DNA from 3 places in the Bradyrhizobium sp. Leo114 genome. Region 1 is predicted to be linked to each of the others. Evidence: riboswitches for the same ligand, from Rfam matches in the RefSeq annotation. Region 1 holds a riboswitch; each other region holds the start of a gene.
What was found. A riboswitch is a leader RNA that binds a small molecule or an ion and turns the genes downstream of it on or off. The one in region 1 is predicted to bind cobalamin.
Positions count from the first base shown of each region.

Region 2: another riboswitch for cobalamin. It lies ahead of ACZIRK_RS23250 (TonB-dependent receptor plug domain-containing protein); the one in region 1 lies ahead of ACZIRK_RS08755 (ribonucleoside-diphosphate reductase subunit alpha).
Region 3: another riboswitch for cobalamin. It lies ahead of ACZIRK_RS42780 (DUF1636 family protein); the one in region 1 lies ahead of ACZIRK_RS08755 (ribonucleoside-diphosphate reductase subunit alpha).

Region 1 covers NZ_JBUYEN020000005.1:249,948-257,387, reverse strand. Annotated here, with positions in the region: gene pyk (pyruvate kinase) at 1-403, shown strand, start outside; gene ACZIRK_RS08765 (TetR/AcrR family transcriptional regulator) at 556-1,230, opposite strand; gene ACZIRK_RS08760 (ribonucleotide-diphosphate reductase subunit beta) at 1,411-2,535, opposite strand; gene ACZIRK_RS08755 (ribonucleoside-diphosphate reductase subunit alpha) at 2,559-5,435, opposite strand; cobalamin riboswitch at 5,550-5,768, opposite strand; cobalamin riboswitch at 5,901-6,101, shown strand; gene metE (5-methyltetrahydropteroyltriglutamate--homocysteine S-methyltransferase) at 6,209-7,440, shown strand, end outside.
Region 2 covers NZ_JBUYEN020000019.1:61,711-69,150, forward strand. Annotated here, with positions in the region: gene ACZIRK_RS23235 (response regulator transcription factor) at 1-363, shown strand, start outside; gene ACZIRK_RS23240 (DUF3551 domain-containing protein) at 419-667, opposite strand; gene ACZIRK_RS23245 (hypothetical protein) at 926-1,453, opposite strand; cobalamin riboswitch at 1,687-1,887, shown strand; gene ACZIRK_RS23250 (TonB-dependent receptor plug domain-containing protein) at 2,138-3,985, shown strand; gene cobD (threonine-phosphate decarboxylase CobD) at 4,017-5,006, opposite strand; gene ACZIRK_RS23260 (ABC transporter substrate-binding protein) at 5,016-5,897, shown strand; gene cbiB (adenosylcobinamide-phosphate synthase CbiB) at 5,899-6,870, shown strand; gene ACZIRK_RS23270 (cobyric acid synthase) at 6,843-7,440, opposite strand, start outside.
Region 3 covers NZ_JBUYEN020000087.1:9,167-16,606, reverse strand. Annotated here, with positions in the region: gene ACZIRK_RS42795 (hypothetical protein) at 981-1,163, shown strand; partial or broken gene ACZIRK_RS42790 (CobD/CbiB family cobalamin biosynthesis protein) at 1,185-1,480, shown strand; gene ACZIRK_RS42785 (hypothetical protein) at 1,533-1,733, shown strand; cobalamin riboswitch at 1,851-2,067, shown strand; gene ACZIRK_RS42780 (DUF1636 family protein) at 2,162-2,533, shown strand; gene cobG (precorrin-3B synthase) at 2,631-3,794, shown strand; gene ACZIRK_RS42770 (precorrin-8X methylmutase) at 3,794-4,423, shown strand; gene ACZIRK_RS42765 (precorrin-2 C(20)-methyltransferase) at 4,426-5,157, shown strand; gene cobJ (precorrin-3B C(17)-methyltransferase) at 5,154-5,888, shown strand; gene ACZIRK_RS42755 (cobalt-precorrin-6A reductase) at 5,864-6,610, opposite strand; gene ACZIRK_RS42750 (bifunctional cobalt-precorrin-7 (C(5))-methyltransferase/cobalt-precorrin-6B (C(15))-methyltransferase) at 6,609-7,440, shown strand, end outside.

The DNA.
Region 1 (7,440 bases):
GCGCGCCGAGCCGGAGCCGACGGTCGGCGATGCGATCGCGGATGCCGCGCGCCAGATCGCCGAGACGCTCGACCTCTCGGCGATCATCTGCTGGACCTCATCGGGCTCGACCGCGATCCGCGTCGCGCGCGAACGGCCCAAGGTGCCGGTCGTTGCGATCACGCCGAACTTGGCGACGGGCCGCAAGCTCTCGGTGGTGTGGGGCGTGCACTGCGTCGTCGCCGAGGACGCGCGCGATCAGGACGACATGGTCGACCGCGCCAACTCCATCGCATTCAGGGATGGCTTTGCCCGCGCCGGCCAGCGCGTGATCATCGTCGCCGGCGTCCCGCTCGGCATCCCCGGCACCACCAACATGGTCCGCATCGCCTCCGTCGCGCCGCAAGGGGAAGCGGAGAAGTAGGTTTCCCCGTCATTCCGGGGCGCGCGAAGCGCGAGCTATGATGTGCAATTTGCACATCAGAGAATCCATCGAGCCGCCGGCGTAGGCGGAGAAATGGATTCCGGGCTCGTCCTTCGGACGCCGGAATGACGGTAGAGAGATGGCAAACGCCCTTAGGCCCCCACCAGCGCCTTCGCGGGCGTGGTGGCCTGCACCACGAGGCCGCGGGCGCGGGCGTCCATGACGCCGACGGCGCGCAGTGCGAGTAGCGTCACGGTCTGCACGGCGTCGCGCAGCTTGACGGGATCGTCGAGATTGTCGGGCGCGAGCGGTCCGACCAGCGACTCATGCAGCGCGCCGAGCAGCGCGGTGGCGGCAAGCGCGGTATCCTGCGCCGGCAGATGGCCGGCGCGCACCGCGGCATCGATTCGGATGGCGATCTCACCGGCGATCTCGCGCCGGCTGGCCAGCCGCGAGGCGGTGACATCGACATCGACCGGCTCGGCCAGGATGCCCCAGGCGAGCTTGCGCTGCGACAGCACATGGACGGCAACCGTGGTGACCGCGGCGGCCAGCGCCGAGGACGGCCCGGGCGCGGCATCCGCGGCCCGGCGAATCGCGGCGAGCTCGTCGCGCGAGACCTCGGCGATCAATTCGGAGATCAGGTCGGCCTTGGACGGGAAATAGCGGTAGACGGTTCCCGCCGCGACATGGGCGCGGACCGCCACCGGCGCGATCTGCACCGCAGCCATGCCGCCGTCCGCCGCCGCCTCGCGCGCCGCCGCTAAAATGGCGCTGCGCCGGGCGGCCAGCCGCTTTACCACCTGATGGGTTCGCCGATAGACCATGGCGCAGTTCCCGTCCCCAAACTCCCGCCGGCTCGGGATCGGCCGAACGAGACTTCACTATTTTAGGCGATCGAGCGCAGATCGCTGCAAAAGCTGAACACCTATTCATGGCGTCTGGCAAGACGGATTTGTGCCTTCTGGAATGCACAAAAAGGAGGGGTCCCGGCCCAGCGACCTTGGTTACTCCCAGCTTAAGGCACCCCCGTTCTGGTACTCGATCACGCGGGTCTCGAAGAAATTCTTCTCCTTCTTCAGGTCCATCGCCTCCGACATCCAGGGGAAGGGGTTGTCGGCTTCATCGAATACCGGCGCGAGCCCAAGCTGGGCGCAACGGCGATTGGCGATGAAGTGCATGTAGGTTTCACAAAGTGCCGCGTTCAGTCCGAGAAAACCGCGCGGCATGGTGTCCCATCCATAGGCCGCTTCGAGCTCGGCCGCCGTCCGCACCATGTCGCGAATCTCCTCCTGGAAGGGCTTCGTCCAAAGATGCGGATTCTCGATTCGGACCTGGTTGATGACGTCGATGCCGAAGTTCAGGTGGATGGATTCATCGCGCAGGATGTACTGATACTGCTCGGCGATCCCGATCATCTTGTTGCGCCGGCCAAGCGAGAGGATCTGCGCGAAGCCGGTGTAGAACCACATGCCTTCGAAGATGACGTAGAAAGCGACGAGGTCGCGCAGGAACGCCTGGTCTGCTTCCGGCGTCCCGGTCCTGAAGTCGGGATCGTCGAGATGCTGCGTATGTTTCAGCGCCCACGCCGCCTTATCAGTGATCGAGGGCACCTCCCGGTACATGTTGAACAGCTCGCCCTCATCGAGCCCCAAGCTCTCGACGATGTACTGGAAGGTGTGGGTGTGCACGGCCTCCTCGAACGCCTGCCGCAACAGATACTGCCGACACTCCGGATTGGTCAGATGGCGATAGATCGCGAGCACGATGTTGTTGGCGACGAGGCTTTCGGACGCCGCGAAGAAGCCGAGATTGCGCTTGATCGCGCGCCGCTCATCTTCGGTCAGGCCGTCGCGCGACTTCCACAGCGCGATGTCCGCTTGCATCGAGACCTCCGTCGGCATCCAGTGATTGTTGCAGGCGGCGAGATATTTCTCCCACGCCCATTTGTACTTCAGCGGCAGCAATTGATTGACGTCGGCGCGGCAGTTGATCATGCGCTTGTCGTCGACCGAGACACGGCTGCCATGGCGATCGATCGCACCTAAGCCGGTCTGGTTGCCGGCTGCGGCGACGTTCATGAGGGGGACCGCGTGGCGCGCGGTCGTAGCGGGCTCTGACCAGTCGAGCATGGCGTTATTCCTTATTCCGCTGCTCACTGGCAGGCTTCACATTCGGGATTGTCGATCGAGCACGCGATGGCGCCGGACAAGTCCGGTGCGCTGGACATCGCGGGAGCTACGCTGACTGCGTTGAGCTTGCCGTCGGTGCCCTTCAGCGTCGACTTCTCGACATGAGTGGCGCTGCGCGAGCGCAAATAATAGGTCGTCTTCAGGCCGCGCTGCCAGGCCAGGCGATACAGCGCATCGAGTTTCTTGCCGGAGGGGTTGGCGATATAGAGGTTGAGCGACTGCGACTGGTCGATCCATTTCTGCCGCCGCGCCGCCGCCTCGATCAGCCAGGCGCTGTCGATCTCGAACGCGGTCGCATAGAGCGCCTTGAGATCATCAGAGATACGGTCGATCGCACCTAAGCTGCCATCGAAATATTTGAGATCACTGACCATCACCTCGTCCCACAAGCCGCGCGCCTTGAGGTCGCGGACCAGGAAGGCGTTCACGACGGTGAAATCGCCGGACATGTTGGATTTGACATAGAGGTTCTGGTAGGCGGGCTCGATCGACTGCGCCACGCCGCAGATGTTGGAGATGGTCGCCGTCGGCGCGATCGCCATCACATTGGAGTTGCGCATGCCGACCGTCTTGACGCGCTCGCGCAGGCCGTCCCAGTCCAATGTGCGCGAGCGGTCCATCGCGACGTCACCGCGCGCTTCCGCCAGCAGCTCGATCGAATCGATCGGCAGGATGCCCCGGCTCCACAGCGATCCCTCGAACGACGGGTAACGACCGCGCTCGGCGGCGAGATCGACGGAAGCCGAGATCGCGTGATAAGCGATCGCCTCCATGCTGGTATCGGCGAAGGCGACAGCCGCGTCGGACGCAAGCGGGATCCGCAGCACGTGCAGCGCATCCTGCAATCCCATCAACCCGAAGCCGACCGGCCGATGCCGCAGGTTCGAGCGCCGCGCCTCGGGAATGGTGTAGAAATTGATGTCGATGACATTGTCGAGCATCCGCATCGCGGTCGCGACCGTCCGCTTCAGCCTGGCCGTATCGAGCCCGCGCTCGCCGACGTGATTGAGCAGGTTGATCGAGCCGAGATTGCAGACCGCAGTCTCCTCATCCGAAGTGTTGAGCGTGATCTCGGTGCAGAGATTGGAGGAATGGATCACGCCGGCGTGGCGCTGCGGCGAACGCAAATTGCAGGGGTCCTTGAAGGTGATCCAGGGATGTCCGGTCTCGAACAGCATGGTCAGCATCTTGCGCCAGAGATCGACGGCACGGATCTTCTTGGATACCCGCATCTCGGCGCGCGCGGCCTTGTCTTCGTAGAAAGCGTAACGCTCGGCAAAGGCCTTGCCGTAGAGATCGTGCAGATCGGGCGTCTCGTCCGGCGAGAACAGCGTCCATTCGCCGTCGGCCTCGACGCGCTGCATGAAGAGATCAGGCACCCAGTTGGCGGTATTCATGTCGTGGGTGCGGCGGCGGTCGTCGCCGGTGTTCTTGCGCAGGTCGAGGAATTCTTCGACGTCGATATGCCAGGTCTCGATATAGGCACAGACCGCGCCCTTGCGTTTTCCGCCCTGGTTGACGGCAATCGCGGTGTCGTCGGCGACTTTAAGGAACGGCACGACGCCCTGGCTCTCGCCATTGGTGCCCTTGATATGGGCGCCCAGCCCGCGCACCCGCGTCCAGTCATTGCCGAGGCCGCCGGAATACTTGGCGAGCAGCGCATTGTCCTTGATCGACTTGAAGATGCCGTCGAGATCGTCAGGAACGGTGGTGAGGAAGCAGGACGACAATTGCGGCCGCAGCGTGCCGGAATTGAAGAGCGTCGGCGTCGACGCCATGAAGTCGAAGGAGGACAGGAGATTGTAGAACTCGATCGCGCGCGCCTCCCGATCGATCTCGCGCAGTGCAAGCCCCATGGCGACGCGCATGAAGAACGCTTGCGGCAATTCAATCCGGTGGCCGCGGACATGCAGGAAATAGCGATCATAAAGCGTCTGCAGCCCTAAGAACTGGAACGCAAGATCGCGCTCCGGCTTCAGTGCCGCGGCCAGCTTGTTCAGGTCGAAGCGGCCGAGTTCGGGATCGAGCAATTCGGCCCTGATGCCGGTCTTGATACAGGCCGGAAAATATTCGCCATAGCGCACCGCCATGTCCGCCTGCGACGCTGTCGTTGGCGCGCCCTGCACGAAGGACAGCACTTCAGTGCGGAGCTTGTCGAGCAAGAGGCGCGCGCTGACATAGGCGTAGTTCGGCTCCTGCTCGACCAGCGTACGCGCTGCCATCACGCTGGCGAGCGCGAGTTCCTCCTGGCTGATGCCGTCATAGAGATTGCGCTGGATTTCCGCGACGACAGGCGCAGCGTCGACACCGTCGAGCCCGGCGCAGGCCTCGCCGACGATCATCGCCAGCCGCGCATGGTCGAGCGGCACCTTGCTGCCGTCCGCGAGCGTGACGTGGACGATTGGCCCGCTCGATGCCGTTGCGGATTTAGTTGCCTGCTGTTCGGCGCGCTGCCGCGCCCGCTCCTCGCGATAGAGCACATAGGCGCGCGCCACCTTGTGATGGCCGCTGCGCATCAATGCCAGTTCAACCTGGTCCTGGATGTCCTCGATATGAAAGGTGCGGCCTTCGCTCATCCGGCGCGACAGCGCGCCGACGACTTCGGCGGTCAATTCCTCGACCGCTTCGTGCACGCGGCGCGACGCAGCCGCCGTATTCCCCTCGACCGCAAGGAAGGCCTTGGTCATCGCCACCGAGATCTTCCCGGCATCGAATTGCGACACCGTGCCATTGCGGCGGATCACCTGCATCGGCAGCCGTGCTTCCGGCGCCGCGATTGATTCGGGGCGCAGGTGGATGAGAGGTGACGCGGTGGTTTCGCGATCGAGAGAGAGTGACATCTTGCAGACCCCGTGATGTTGCTGGGGCCGGATGCCAGAGGCGACGCTGCGTGATGATGCCGGCGGCGTACCGGCATGAGCCTGCAAGCGGCCGCCGGGACACCCCGCCCGTGGACGTTATTTGCTGTCACGGCAGGTCTCCTGGCTCGCAGGTCGGCGTCACTCCCCGTCTTCCCAATGCGATGCCGCATCAGTGACGTCTAAAATCGGGAGCAACTCACTGCTTACAGTTGCGGGGGCAGCGCTGGATTCTCGCGAGAAACGCGCGATCACCAGCTTCCCTCTTAGCCACCATTCCTTGCGTCATGATGGACCGTGACAGCTACATCTGGTGCGATTTGGAGAATGCTGTCAATGGCACGTATGGGCGAAGCGCAAAAATTCCGGTCCATGCCGTTGGCGCTGTGAACAACCGGCTCCACGCGCACGTGATGTCAGCCGAGTTGACGTTCGCGCGATCTTGCCGGTAAGTGAACGCGTCGTGGTTCTTCGGAGAGATCTTTTCCGGAGCTAAGAGGGAAGCCGGTGTAAAGCCGGAGCTGCCCCCGCAACTGTAAGCGGCGAGCCGCGGTCCACAATTGCCACTGAAGCCTGCAAAGCTTCGGGAAGGCCGGACCACAGCAACGACCCGCGAGCCAGGAGACCTGCCTCGACAACATACACGTCCTCGGGCGGGGTGTCCCGGTGGTGCGGTTGCGATTCCGTGCGCACCTCGCGCAGGGAATCCAGACGTGTCACTACGGCCTTTGCCCCCAACTCATGGGGTTAAGCCAATGTCTTCCACTTCACTTGTTGTTGCGTCCCTCGGCACGCCGCGGATCGGTCCGCGGCGTGAACTGAAATTCGCGCTGGAACGCTTCTGGTCCGGCGCATCAGACGAAAAGACGCTGATCGAAACCGGCGTCGGGCTGCGCGCGGCCAATTGGGCGCGGCAAAAGAAACTCGGTATCACCGTGATCCCGTCGAACGATTTCTCGTTCTACGATCAGGTGCTCGACACCTGCGCAATGGTCGGCGCTATCCCAGAAAGCTATGGCTGGACCGGCGGCGCGGTGCCGCTTGCGACCTACTTCGCGATGGCGCGTGGCGCCAAGGCCGACGCGCATGACGAGGCCTGCGGACATGCCCATCACGCACATGGCGTGGCGGCGCTCGAAATGACGAAATGGTTCGACACCAACTATCACTACATGGTGCCGGAGCTTCGCAAGAACCAGTATTTTGCACTCTCATCACGCAAGCCGATCGAAGAGTATGAGGAGGCGAAGGCGCTGGGTTATCAGACCCGCCCCGTGCTGGTCGGCCCAGTCACGTTCCTGAAACTGGCCAAGTCCAAGGAACCGCATTTCGCCACGCTGTCGCTGCTCGACAGGCTCCTGCCGGTCTATATCGAACTATTGCGCGAACTCGCTGCCCGCGGTGCGGAATGGGTACAGATCGACGAGCCCTGTCTCGTGCTTGATCTGGACGCCGCCGCTCAGCAAGCCCTACGGCGCGCCTATTCCGAAATCGCCAAAGCGGTGCCGGACATCAGGATCATGCTGGCGACCTATTTCGGCGGGCTCGGCGGCAATCGTGCGGTCGCGTTTGATCTTCCGGTCGCCGGCCTGCATCTCGATCTCGTGCGCGCGCCCCAGCAGCTCGGCGATCTCATCGACGTTCCGAAAGAACGGGTGCTGTCGCTCGGCGTGATCGACGGCCGCAACGTCTGGCGCGCAGATCTGAGCCGGATCCTCGATCAGCTTGGGCCCGTCGTCGCAAAGCTCGGCAAGGAGCGCATTCAGATCGCGCCATCCTGCTCGCTGCTTCATGTACCCATCGATCTCGCCCTGGAAACCAAGCTCGATCCCGAGGTGAAGACCTGGCTTTCATTCTCGGTGCAGAAGCTCGAAGAGCTTGCCGCGCTGGGCGCGGCGCTTGGAAGTGGCCGGGCCCCTGCGTCCGAAGCGATCCGAGCGTCCGATGCCGCCGCGGCCGCGCGCAAGACCTCACCGCGGATTCACGA
Region 2 (7,440 bases), on a different contig from region 1:
GAGGCTCTTCTGACCGGGGTACGTGGCTTCCTGCTCAAATCGGACGCCAGGAAGCATCTCATTTCAGCAATCGAAGCTCTGCTCGACGGCCGACCTTACTTTACCAGCGTCGTGTTGGAGAAATTGCTGACCGACTACCAGCTCAACAAACAGAACAAGTCCAGTGCGCTCCTCACATCGCGGGAGCAGAACGTCGTGCAGTTGATTGCAGAGGGGCATACCAACAAGGCCATCAGTTCCATCTTGAAGCTTAGCGTGAAGACTGTCGAAACCCATCGGGCGTCCGCCATGCGCAAGCTTGGCATGTCATCCACAGCCGAGCTGGTTCGCTATGCGATTCGCAAGAAGCTGGTTGCGCCCTGAGGCGCAGACAATTCGAGCGGCAGTCGTCGCGCCGGGTTACGCAGCGAGTATTGGATCATTGGCTGGAGTTCACACGGCCCCGCCGGTGATATCGCCCGAATGCCACGCGCGGATTGACGGCGCATATGGCCCCTCGCCCCGACGCCGCGGCCATACATGCCGCCCGCGTGCGGAAGGAGCAATCTCCCGGAATCCCAGTGGTTCGAGATTGCAGGCAATAGGGATAGTCCCGTGCCGTAGCGGGACCAGCTTCGGCAATCCAGATCAAGCCGGCCGCAGATAAGAGTGCCATCAGGTAGCGCATGAGATCACCTCGCTCATTGAGGATATCTCCATAGTGCCGAAGGAGGACGCGCCTGAAAATACATGATTCCCCGGGGGCGAGCTTGACAAGATTCCCTAGAGCGCGCCGATCACGATCGCGCCACCGAATTCTGAAGCCACGACGCGGGTGTCGAGAACAGGCATTACGGGTCCAGACCTTCCGTAGGATGGGTGGAGTCCCATGCTTTTCAAAGATCTCGATGGCAGCGAAGCTGTCACCAACTCGATCAGCGCAGATTCACGCCCCTCGTGCATCGCGGATTGCCTGGGCGACTTTCGTCGCCTGCGACACCCGTCCGATTCGCGCGCCCGTGACGATCTTTTTTCGGCGCGTGCTCAAGCGCGGCACCATGCCTTCGTTGGCGGTCGATCCGGCGGAGGGATAGGGAATGAAGTCCGCGGCCCGACGCAGCGCGAGAGCCTTTCGAGCCGCTTCGACATTGGCGGTGCGAGCTGCCAAATTGTGAAGACGCCTGAGCTCGCTGTTCACCCGCTTCAGTGCCGCGGCAAAGACCTGCTTGCGTTGTGATGGACGATCGGCAGTTCCGGGGAAGTTCGCGCCGCGAGGCTGGCCTTTCCCGCGCGTCTCTCGCCGCTTTTGTCGGCCGAGCGTTCGCTCCTTGTCGCGCATCTTGCGCAAGCGGGATCGCATGTCCGCAAGATCAGCCGGCTCGACGTCATAGATGGCGGGATGATGCGTGAGGCGGATCGTCTCGTATTCGTCGTGACTGAGGAGGCTGCGTTCGAGTTTGCATGGGACCGACATTTCCTGTTCCTCCGTTGAATCTGTCGATGCTCACATGAACGGTATCATCCAAGTTTAGCGACGCGTGTGGGTGGCATGTGATGCTCGCATAAGGCTGTAGGATTTGCCATCTGCCGTCCCTTCGCCTGTCAGCAACTTTCTGTGTTCGTCATTCAGGTCGCCGCTATCAGCGATCCGCAAAAATGCTGTTGGGTTCTGATCGTTATCGATTTGAGTTTTGCTCCGCCTTGTGCTTCTTTGCACGCGTCATCGGTGCCCTTTGTAGGGTGAAACGGGAACGCGGTGCGGGAATCTTCCCCAATGCCGCGGCTGCCCCCGCAACTGTAAGCGGACTATTTGCGATCCGGATGCCACTGGGCCTGCCAAGCAGGTTTGGGAAGGCGGATCGCGAGACGACCGCAAGCCAGGAGACCGGCCGTTGACGGGTATCAACTCGTTCGACGGTGGGTCGGCGGAAGGGCATTAATGAACTTGCGGCGTTTTCTTGCCGGGTGTGCGGCCGTTGCTGCGTGCGGTCACACTGGCGCCATGGCCCAATCGGGTCCCGAACAGCTTCCTGCTGTTGTCATCAATCCGGAGGTCCGGTCCAAGCCGGCCCCGAGGAATAGGCAAAGGTCTTCAACGACCCATCCTGCGCGCCCGGCGCCCGGTAACGAGGCGCCGGCCGCGACTCCCGAAGTGGTCGTGACTCCCGACCGTACACTGGAGCCGGCGAGCCGGACCGGAAGCTCGGTCAGCGTGGTCACGCACGAAATGCTCGCGACCAGCAATCCGACCTCGCTCGTCGATGCGCTGCGGACCGTGCCGGGACTCGATATCACCGAAAGCGGCGGACCAGGCGCGACGACCAATGTGCGCTTGCGCGGCGCCAATACCGGCCAGGCGCTGGTCATGATCGATGGCATCAGGGTCAACGATCCGACCGCCGCCAGCGGCGACTTCGATTTCGCGATGTTCGCCCCGGGCGCGATCCAGCGGATCGAGGTGCTGAAAGGACCGCAGAGCGCGCTCTACGGATCTGACGCGATCGGCGGCGTCGTCAACATCATCACCAAGAAGGGCACCGGTCCGGCACAACTCGACGTCAGCACCGAGGGCGGAAGCTACGGCACGGCGAGCACCAGCGCAGCGCTGACCGGAACCTCTGGGCCGTGGTCCTACGCGTTCACGGGAAGCGGGCAGCACAGCAACGGCTTTTCACGCTACGGCTATCGCATCCCCGCGCTCGAAGCCAAGTATGGCCCGCTCGAGCGCGATGGCTTCGACCGCGTCGGCGGTTCGGCACGCGTCGGCTACGATTCCGGCGAAGGCGTACGCCTGGAGACGGGCATGCTGGCCTCATTCACGCGGTCCGCCTATGATCAGGCCTCCGGAACGTTCCCGGACACGCCGTCGAGCGCGACGCGCCTGCTCGAACAGGTCTGGGGACGTGCGTCGTTCGACACGTTCGGCGGCATTCTCACCCATAGCGTGAGCGCATTTGAGACGCATATCGACCGCTCGTTCGACGACGTCACCTACAAGATCAACAAGCTGCCGCAGAACACGACATCCATCCTCTCCAATTTCGTCGGCGACAGCACGGGCCTGGAATATCAGGGCAACCTGAAGGTCGGCCCGCTGGGATCGCTCATCGTCGGATCCCGTGTGCAGCATGAAACGGCGAGCACCTCCACCACCAACCTATTGCCGATTCCTGGAGCGTCGACGCCACAGCTCGCAGGCACGCAAGACACCAATTCAGTGTTTGCGCTCTGGCAACTGCCGATCGGCGAGCGGCTCAACATCACGATGGGCGGCCGGGTTGACGACGTCGTCGATGTGGCACGGTTCGAGACATGGCGAACCACCGCGGCTTACACGATCGCCGAGACCGGCACCAAGCTGCATGCGAGCGCCGGGACAGGCGCCAAGGCCCCGACGCTCTATCAGCTCTATGCGCCGACCTATGGCAATTCCGCGCTCAGTCCCGAGGAGAGCTTCGGCTACGATGCCGGCATCGACCAAAGCCTGTTCGGAGGCCGCGTTGTGGTTTCGCTGACAGGCTTCGGCAACAGGTTCAGCAACCTGATCGACTTTGTGACCGATCCGGCGCACCCGCTCGGGCACTACGTCAACGTCTCGCGTGCCGAAACCGACGGACTGGAACTAGGGGTCAACGTCGATATCCTGCCGGGCTACCTGAAATTCAACGCCGCCTATACCTATCTGCAGGCTAAGGATCTCTCGACCGGCCTGACGCTGGCGCGCCGGCCGGAAAACCTGGCGAGATTCTCGTTCCCGATCACACCGATCGAGGGCTGGCTGATCGAGCCACGCGTGCTCGCGGTATCCACGCGCTACAGCGGTTCAAACGAGACGCTACCACTCGCCCCTTACGTCCGCGTCGACCTCTACACCGAATACAAGATCGATGAGACCTGGAAGGTGTACTTGCGCGGCGAGAACATTTTCAATGAGCACTATCAGGAAGTGTACAACTATGGCACGACCGGACCTGCGGCTTACGCCGGGTTCAGTGCCCACTGGTGAAGCGGATGTGATGATGCGCGCGCGGGGTGCGCTATTTGACCGAACCAAGCGCGCTGGCCAGGCGATCGAGACCATCGTCCGACGCAAGGCCAAATCGCAGCCATTCGCGTGCGCCGTTAAAGCTCCGGCACCAGATGTGGCGTCGGGCCAATTCGGTGTGCAACGTCGGGGCATCGGGATGGGAGGCAAGGCGAAAGAGCGTCGTCCCTCGGACGAACTGAAGGCCCGCCGCTGTCAGGACCTGATCCAGCTTGCTCGACTGCCGAGCGAGCTTCGCACGCATCGCATCAGCCCAGGATCGATCCCGCAGAGCGGCCGTGCCCACGCAAAGCGCCGGCCCGGAGACCGACCATGGACCCAGCGCCGCGGAGATACGTTCGACGATGTCGCGTCGGCCGATCACGAAGCCAAGGCGAAGTCCGGCGAGCCCATAGAATTTGCCGAAGGAGCGCAGTACGAGAATGGGGAGATCGGCGCTCATCGCGGCAGCACTGATGCCGGGATCGACATCGGCAAAGGCCTCATCGATAACCAGCCAGCCTCCGCGACGATCGAGCCGTTCGGCAACCTGCCGAAGCGCCCTGCGGTCCGCGATACGTCCATCCGGATTGTTGGGGTTGACGACGACAGCGTGAATGGCGCGGTCAGGCAGCGCGGAGAGATCATTCAATGCAATAATCTCTCGGCCTCCGCTGCTCCACGCAGCCGAATGCTCGCCATAGGTCGGAGTGACGATCGCGACCGCTCCGGGCCCGGCGAGATGCGGAATCCATTGAATGAGGGTCTGCGTGCCGGCGGCGGCTGCGATGCCTGCATCGTCGGGTACGCCGTAAGCTTCGCGTGCGGCGGCGAGGAGGTCCTGTTCGTCGGCCCGCGATGGCAGGCGCGTCCACGCACTGCCTGGAAGGGAATCCGGAATCGTCCACGGCCAGGGATTGATTCCGGTCGACAGGTCGAGCCAGTCCGCAGGCTCGCCGCCGTGGTGCGCAATAGCTTCCGTCAGATCACCGCCGTGCTTCATAATCGCTTCATGCCATCAATCGCGCTCCTGCGCGAGACCCTTGTTGGCCTAACGCGGCCGGCGATCGGCGCAACGTTCTTGTTACTCGCAGCACTGTTCGGAGCACATGCAGCCCATGCAGCCGATCTGCCACGCATCGCTTCCATCAATGTGTGCACGGACCAACTGCTGCTGGCGCTGGCCGATCCGGGCCAAATTCTCGGCCTCAGTCCCTATTCGCGTGACCCCGCCCGCTCCTGGAACGCGGAAAAGGCCGCAGCCTACCCTCGATTATCGGGCGAAGCAGAAGATGTGCTGGTCCTGCAACCGGACGCCGTGGTCGCCGGCAAGTTCACCAAGCGTGCAACACGGGAGTTGCTGAAGGACAAGGGCGTCCGCGTGATCGAATTCGACGCTGCGCGTTCGCTGGAGGACGTGAAGAGCCAGATCCGGCAAATGGGCGAACTCCTGCATCAGACCGATCGCGCCGCATCCGAAATACGGCGGCTCGATACCGCAATCCAGCACGCGACGGAGGCGGTATCGCGGCGATCCTATCGCGTGCTGGCTGTGTCGCGGCGCGGCTGGGTCTCGGGTGGCGGCGGCTTGATCAATTCCATGCTGGCCACGATCGGCCTCAAGAACGCGGCGAGTGATCTCGGCTACAAGCTTGGAGGCTTTGCGTCGCTGGAGGCGATCGTGAAACTGCGGCCCGATCTGCTCCTTGTATCTGACGGCGGCGACTTCGCGGAAGACGAAGGCGAGGCATTCCTGCTGCATCCTGCATTGGAGCGCTTCTATCCATCGTCGAAACGCCTGGTGATCCCCGAGAAACTGACGGTCTGTGGCGGGCCGATGCTTTCGGAGGCGCTGGGACGCCTCGTCTCCGAACTAAGCCGCGTGGCGCGATGACATGCTGGCGGGAAGCGAGACGATCCTGATCGTTGTGCTGGCGATCGCATTCGACGCGCTTATTGGCGATCCGGATTTGCTGTGGCGGCGTCTCCCTCATCCGGTGACGCTGATGGGCTCGGCGATCCACCAACTCGATCGCGCGCTGAACCGCGAGCAATGGTCGGCCACACAGCGCAGGGCCGCGGGATGCCTGACCACGGGCCTGCTGGTCGCGATCTGCGGCGGCCTTGGCCTGCTGCTGGAAGCCACGCTCGGGTGGACGCTGCTCGGGCAAGCAGCCCAAGGGCTTGTGGCCTCCATCCTGATCGCGCAGCGGAGCCTCTATCAACATGTCAACAGGGTCGCCTCCGGCTTCACCGGCGGCGGACTTGCCGAGGCAAGGCGCGCGGTGTCCATGATCGTCGGCCGCGATCCCGAACAGCTCGACACCAGCGGCGTCTCGCGCGCGGCGATCGAATCCTGCGCAGAGAATTTTTCCGACGGCGTCGTCGCGCCGCTGTTCTGGCTGGCGCTGCTCGGGTTGCCGGGATTGTTCGTCTACAAGGTCGTCAACACCGCGGATTCGATGATCGGCCATCGCAGTTCACGGTACGAATCCTTTGGCTGGGCGGCGGCGCGGCTTGACGATCTGCTCAACCTCGTCCCAGCAAGACTGGCTGCGGTACTGATCGCACTCGCTGCGCCGATTGCAGGTGGCTCCGTCGCGCAGGCATTCAAAGTCATGTGGCGCGACGCTTCAAAGCACAGATCGCCGAATGCGGGCTGGCCGGAAAGCGCCATGGCAGGCGCGCTCGGTCTCGCCCTGGCCGGGCCTCGCCGCTATGGCGACCGCCTCGTCGATGACCCCTTCCTCAACGCCGGCGCCCGGATGAATGCCGGTTCTGCCGATATCCGCCGCGCACTCAAGCTGCTGATGGCCGCCTGCTCGCTCGAAGCAGTCATCTATGCCGCGCTGGCGTTGGTGGTTTGACGGCTCCGCGCGATCTCGAGCATGCGATCGATGTCGAGATGCGCTTCCAGATGGTCGGCCAACGCATCGAGCGCCGATTCGATCCGAGCTTCATAAGCGACAGACGACGCAATGCCGAGATTGGCGAGCCACGCCTTTCGAAAGCTGTCATTGACGAACAGCCCGTGCAGATACGTCCCCTGCACGCGACCATCGGCTGAGCAGGCCCCATCGGGACGACTGTCGATCATGACCACCGGGCGCTCGCAATCTGCACCGCTGGTGCGGCCGAGATGGATCTCGTAGCCCTCGACCGGGCTGCCTGTGGCGCAATAAACGCCCCGCACAAGCGTCGTCGATTTATGGGCATCCATCGTCGTGGCGATATCGAGCAGCCCGAGTCCCTCGACCGTGCCCGCCGGGCCATCGATGCCAACGGGATCAGCGATCGTCCGGCCAAGCATCTGGTAGCCGCCGCACAGCCCGAGCACCTGACCGCCGCGCCGAACATGCGCCTTGATGTCGATATCCCAGCCTTGCGCGCGCAGGAAGGCGAGATCGCCGATCGTCGATTTGCTGCCGGGCAGGATC
Region 3 (7,440 bases), on a different contig from region 1:
GGGCCAATACCGGAAGTAGCCAGCCTAATCGATCACCCGGTCGATGCGGGCGCTGAACGTCGGCGAAAATTCGAGCGATCCGCTCCGTCAATCTTCCGCGCGCCAGGTGACTACCTATTCAAATGCCGCGATTGCAAGCACAACGGCGGCAAGGATCGGACCTGCATCGGCGACAAGCGGGCGATCATGTGCGCTGACTGCGCCTACGCACTGCCCAATGATCACGAACCTAGAAATATCGCCACGGACAAGCACCCGCAATCTGTGCGTTAGGAACTTTGTTCAATCTCAAGATCCTTCTAATATTTGCACTGCCGCAGGCAGGACAGAAGTACCAAGACTCACTTGCGATTACCCTCCGACCCGGACTGGGATTGCTACCGCACATCGTTCGATGACATTGAAAACCGTCACAAGCATCATAACCGATGAATGCAACTTCAGGGGCGGGATAACCTGAACAATACACTTTCGTTCCAGTCCAGCATTTGTCACCGTCCCCTTTTGAATCACTCCTCACGTATGTCATTCCCAGATCGGTGCAGTCTGCTGGCGACCCAAAGCGAAATGGGGCTGTCCCGATCCAGATTCCCTGGCTCCGCAAATGCATCCCTGGTTAGCAAGATAGCGCTTACTGCGAAGACTATCCTGAATAGGATCATAGAAGAGCCTCCCTATCTGTGACAGATGTGGAGGGGGATATCTGACCCACCGCAGAAGATATTTGAGCAACCAGAGACGCCTGTAAAGAAAGATCCGTATGTCGCACGACTCACCAGTGGTCAATCGCGCTCATTGCTTTCCTTTTGCTTCATGATTTCGCGGAGAGACTTCGGCCGCGGAGGTGACCTGTAGCGGCCCTCCCACGAGGCCGCGATCACGCCCTCGAAGGGAGCTTCCCCCGAGTGCAACTCGGCATTCCGCTATCGGTTGTGACTAGTTTAGCGTTCGCCGCGCCAGGCCCTGCCACCGAAATGCCCATGCCGATCCTCGACGAGACAACGCAGCCTGATCCGGCAGGGATGGAGGAGGTGCTAAATCGAAATGACCATCATACGCTGGATGCGAAGGACCATCACGGGTCGATGTCGCATTTGGGTCAAACTGAAGAAGAACGTGCGGTGATGGCCGAACAATTCGCAGGCGCATATTTGCTGAAGTAGAAATCCCGGCTTGGTCGGGGTGGGGTACCTGGCATTGCCGGCTACAAGGCGATCAACGCACTGGACTCTATGATCGGCCATCATACGCCGCGACACGAAGCTCTTGGTTGGGCTGCGGCGCGCGCATCGATGATGTGGCAAACTTCATTCCAGCTCGCCTGACCGCTGTTCTCTTCGTGCTGCGCGCCCCGGTCTTCGCAGGGTGGTCATGCATGATGCGCGATGCGAACCGGCGCCGCTCGATTAATGCCGGCTGGCTCGAAGCCGCCATAGCTGGAGCGCTCGGCGAGCGGCTCAGCGGTCCGCGAGCGTATCACGAGACCATCGCGGCGGGAACTCGAGGCGCTCGCGAGGGCTGAGCTCGCGATCGTGGTCAACCCGAACGATCCCGACGGAAAGCATCATGATCAGAGTGAACTTCTTTCGATCCTGCCGCGTGTCGGCCGTCTAGTGATCGACGAAAGCTTTACCGAGCTAGCCCTGGCTTATCACCTGCGCCCGATCAGTCCCTCTTCGCCGTCCTTGGTCGCCCTGATCTTTCGCGGACCATCTCCTTTTTCGCCATTTTGATGGCGTGGCGGGCGTCGGTGGAGCCCTCGGGCGCGACGATGTCCCCGTCCTCGGCGGCATCTGGTTCGGACATCATCCGGCGTGGTCCCTTTGGCTTGACAAGTTGCGGCCCAGAGCAAATGGTCGGCCCGCGTTGGTGCCTGTTCTGCGACAGGCGAAGAGGGAATGCGATAGGGCTCGAGCCAAACGGCTTGGCCTGAAAAGCAGCCGCCCCCGCGACCGTGACCGGAGAGATGCCCGAAGCCACTGATCCCCTGGGGATCGGGAAGGCGGGGATCGAAGGGAAAGACCCTGCTCCGCAAGCCGGGAGACCTGCCAGCGCAACGTTGAGACCGGCGGACGGGGTGTTCCGCGACGGGGAAAGCGAAGCCTCCTCAAGGACGGTTCGTGCACCTCATCGCTTCCCGCCGTCAATTCAGGAAGGGGCGATGATCGTCACTCTTCACGTTTGCATCACATGCCGCCCGGGCCAGACGCTCGGGGAAGGCGAGATTACGCCCGGTGCGCGCCTGCATGCCGCTATTCTCGACGCGGGCGTGCCTGACGGCGTCGTCGTTCCCGTCGAATGCCTGTCCGCCTGTAACCAGGGCTGCTCGGTCGCGCTCAGCGCGCCGGGACGGTGGTCCTATGTCTACGGTCGCTTGTCCGATGGCAACGCGCACGACGTGATTGCCGGCGCGTCAGCTTACGCGGCGGCACCCGATGGCATCGTGCCATGGCGCAGCCGGCCGGAGATCTTCCGCAAACAATCGCTCGCTCGCATTCCACCTATCGCCGCCCTGCCAGAAGCCGCGGAATGAACACGCTCGCAAAAGTCCCTGTCACGGTCGTCACTGGCTTGGCATCACTCTGGAAGACGCGCCGAAATTCGATCGCGGCTGCGCCGCGCGAGGCGTCATGAGTACGGTCGCTATCAAGGGCTGGTGCCCTGGCGCGTTGCGGCCGATGCAGTCAGGCGACGGGCTCGTGGTCCGCGTGCGCCCCTATGGCGGAAGGCTCGATGCGGCACAGGCGGCAGGGCTGGCTGATCTGGCAGAGTGTTACGGCAACGGCTTGATCGACTTGACCAGCCGGGCCAACTTCCAGATCAGAGGCGTGAGTGATCAGGGACACTTGTCTCTGCTCGACGGTCTCGCCCAATTGAAGCTGCTTGACCATGATCCGGAGGCCGAGTCGCATCGCAACATCCTGGTGACACCGTTCTGGGGCATAGGCGATGACACGCGTTCGCTCGCAGCCGAACTGGAGCAGGCCCTTGCCGGCAGTGGGCTAGCTCTTCCGACCAAATTTGGCTTCGCTGTCGATGACGGCAAGGAACGGGTGCTTGCTGGCGCATCCGCGGACATTCGGATCGAGCGTGGCCGCGCGGGCGGCCTTTTGGTGCGCGCCGATGGCGCTGAGTTTGGTCGCTCCGTTACGCGCGGCGACGCTGTGAGCGTTGCAGTCGCGCTTGCCGAATGGTTCATTACCTCAGGCGGCACCAGCGGCAGGCGAGGGCGCATGGCCGCCCACATCATGGCCGGCGCGAGATTGCCGGATGCACTGCTCGGTAGGACCGAGCCCGCACCGACGATCGCTGTGCCTCGTCCCGGTCTTTGTCCGCTGGGTGCGATGGTCGGCGTCGCATTCGGGCAACTGCCCCATTCGGCGCTTCGGCTTATTGCCGCAGATGCGCAAGGGTTGCGTATGACACCGTGGCGGATGATTCTTGCTGAGGGAGCACGCACGATGCCGCGCGGTGCGGACCTCATCACCGAGGCCGATGACCCAGCGCTTCGCGTCATCGCTTGCAGCGGCGCGCCGCGCTGCCGCGAGGCTCTTGCCGATACCCGCACGCTGGCTGCCGCGCTTGCGCCGCACATCGCCGCGGACGCGCGCCTCCACGTTTCGGGCTGCGCCAAGGGCTGCGCGCATTCCGGGGCGACCGCGATCACGCTGGTTGCGACCAGCGCCGGATTCGATCTCATCCGCGACGGCTCGCCGCGCGCCGCGCCAGTTATGCGTGGCTTGAGCCACGGCGTCATCATCGAAAATCCCTCCATGCTGGCGGGAGGACGCTGATGCCGCACATTTATGAAACCGACGGTGCAGCGATCTATCGACAGTCCTTTGCCACCATCCGCGCCGAGGCGGACTTGACGCGCTTCACGCCCGATGAAGAACAGGTGGTCGTGCGCATGATCCATGCCGCCGGCATGGTAGGGCTCGAGGCCCATATCCGTTTCACGCCCGGCATGGTGGCGGCGGCGCGGGATGCGCTGCAGGCCGGCGCGCCCGTACTTTGCGACACGCGTATGGTGTCCGAGGGGATTACACGCGCGCGGTTGCCGGCGGTCAATGCCATCGTCTGCACGCTCGGCGACCCCGCCGTTCACGTACTGGCACAATCCATGCGCGATACCCGTTCGGCCGCGGCACTGGAACTGTGGCGACCGCACCTCGATGGCGCCCTTGTCGCGATCGGCAACGCGCCCACCGCGCTGTTTCACCTCCTCAACATGCTGGAGGATCGCGATTGCCCGAGGCCGGCTGCAATCATTGGCTGTCCGGTCGGCTTCGTCGGCGCGGCTGAATCCAAGGCCGCGCTGATGGCCGATCCGCCGGCGCCCGCCCTGACAATTGAAGGACGCCTCGGCGGCTCGGCGATCACCGTCGCCGCCGTGAACGCGCTCGCGAGCCGGAGCGAATAGCGATGGGGCGCATCATTTGCTGCGGCCTCGGGCCAGGCAATCCGGACTTGATGAGCGTGCGCGCGGACCGCGAGGTGCGCGCAGCCAGGCACGTCGCCTATTTCCGCAAGAAAGGGCGTCCCGGTCAGGCCCGCCGCATTGTCGAAGGCATGCTGGCCGCCAATGTCTCCGAATATCCGATGGAATATCCGGTCACCACCGAGCTCTCCTTCGACAGTCCGGATTACCTTCGCGTGCTCGCCGGCTTCTATGAAGAATGGGCGGAGCGTCTGGCGCGGCTTGCGCTCGCGGTCGATGTCGTCGTGCTCTGCGAAGGCGATCCCTACTTCTATGGCTCCTTCATGCATTTGCACGCGGGCCTGCGAGGCCGCGTCGAGATCGAGGTGATCGCGGGCATTCCGGGCATGGCCGGCTGCTGGAATGTGGTCGGTCAGCCGATTGCGTTGGGCGATGACGTGACGACCGTCTTGATGGGCACAATGGCGGAGGATGAACTCGAACGGCGGATGCGCAATTCGGACGCGCTCGTCGTCATGAAGACCGGGCGCAACCTCCAAAAGGTGCGCCGTGCGCTCGCCTCCGCCGGTCGTCTCAATGATGCCTGGCTGGTCGAGCGCGGCACCATGCCGGGCGAGCGTGTCGCGCGGCTGGTCGATGTCGAGGAAACCGATTGCCCCTATTTTGCAATCGTGCTCGTGCATGGAACGGGATGGCGCGCGGACAACATCGCATGACGGGATCGCTGACGATCGCGGGACTTGGGCCGGGCGATGAGGCGCTGGTCACGCCGGAGGTGACGGCCGCGCTAGCTACCGCGACCGACATTCTGGGCTATGCGCCCTATGTCGCGCGCGTAGCGCCGCGCGAAGGGCTCACGTTCCATCCGTCGGACAATCGCATGGAGTTGCAACGCGCAGCCCACGCTTTGCGGCTGGCATCAGAGGGACGCAACGTGGTGCTGGTATCCTCTGGCGATTCCGGCATCTTTGCGATGGCTTCTGCCGTGTTCGAAGCGCTCGAAGAGACGCCGCAATACCAGGGGCTTCCGATCCGGGTGCTCCCTGGCGTGACCGCAATGCTGGCGGCGGCCGCGCGCGCCGGCGCGCCGCTCGGACACGATTTCTGTGCCATTAATCTCTCCGACAATCTGAAATCGTGGGCGGTGATCGAGAAACGGCTGCGGCTTGCGGCCGAAGCTGATTTTGCCATCGCGATGTACAATCCGCGCTCGGCGAGCCGGCTGGAGGGATTTGGACGCGCGCTCTCAGTGTTGAAGGAGGCCGGGTGCGGCGACCGTCTCGTGATATTCGCGCGCGCGGTCAGCACACCCGATGAGCGGATTGAAATGATCAAATTGAGCGAGGCGTTGCCCGAGATGGCCGACATGCGTACGCTCGTGATCATCGGCAATTCGGCGACGCGACGCGTTGGCCGCTGGGTCTATGCGCCGAGGCACGCCCGATGACCGAGCCATTGCATCACCTCGGCCACGCTTTCCATCCGCGTCCGCTCAGGCAGAGGCGGCCGCGAGATCATGATCACGGGAAGGCCGAGCGCACGCGCAGCGTCGATTTTTGCGCGCGCGCCTTCGCCCCCGGAATTGCGGGCGACAATCCATTCGATGCCGCGCGTGCGCATCATCTCCAGCTCACTTTGAAGAGTGAATGGCCCGCGCGACACGATGACGTCGGCATCGAATGGCAGTGCGCCCTCGGGCGGGTCGACGAATCGCAAGGTGTAGGCATGCTGCGGCTTCGCGCCGAACGGCGCGATGTGTTGCCGGCCGATGGCAAGAAAGACGCGCGCCCGATTTTCCGGCAAGGCGGCGACGGCGGACGCGACATCCGCAACCTCGATCCAGTTATCGTCAGTCGCCTTGGCCCAAGGCACACGCTCGATCGCGATCAGAGGCGTTCCGCTTGCCGCGCACGCGGCAGCCGCGTTGCGGCTCATTTCGGCCGCAAACGGATGGGTTGCATCAACGACATGCGTAATGGCTTCGCGGCGAATATAGTCGGCAAGTCCGTTCGCGCCGCCGAATCCACCGACGCGGGTGGGCAGTGGCTGGTCGGCGGGGTTGCGGGTGCGTCCGCCATAGGAGTAGATCGCTTCGAGGCCCGCCCGCGCAATTGCTGCAGCGAGCAAATTGGCCTCAGTCGTTCCGCCCAGAATGAGGGCGCGCGTCATGGCTGATCCCTGGCTGACCATCATCGGTATCGGCGAGGATGGCCTTGCCGGCCTCTCCGAGGCAAGCCGAAAGGCGCTTTTTGAAGCCGAAACCGTCTTTGGTGGCGAGCGCCATCTTGCGCTCGCAGGCATAACCGAACGCACCCGGCCCTGGCCAGTGCCGTTCGATGCCGACGCTGTGCTGAGCTGCCGCGGCCGCCCGACGGCGGTGCTCGCCTCGGGCGACCCGTTCTGGCATGGCGTCGGCGGCAGTCTTGCGGAGAAGCTCGAGGCAGGCGAGTGGATCGCGCATTCCGCGCCTTCGACATTCTCGCTCGCCGCAGCGCGGCTCGGCTGGCGTCTTGAGTCCGTCATCTGTCTCGGACTGCACGCCGCGCCGTTCGAACGGCTCGTGCCGCATCTCGCGCGCGGCGCACAGATCATTTGCCTGGTGCGCGATGCCAGGGCGGCTGGTGACCTTGCGAGATGGTTGACAGAGCAGGGGTGGGACGCATCGTCGTTCTGGACCCTCGCCGCGCTGGGCGGCCCACGTGAGAAGATCATGCAGCATCGCGCAGACAGCTATGCCGGTGATTTGGCCGATGGCCCGGTCGCGGTTGCGCTGAAGGCCAGCGGAGCACAAGGCATCACCCGCAGTTCGGGGCTGCCGGACGATCTCTTCGCGCATGATGGCCAGATGACGAAGCGGCCGGTGCGTGCGCTCGCTCTTTCGGCGCTGGCGCCGCGACTGGGCGAACGGTTGTGGGATATCGGCGCAGGCTCTGGCTCGATCTCGATCGAATGGGCGCTGTGCGGCGGGATCGCGGTGGCCGTCGAGGCGCGCGATGACC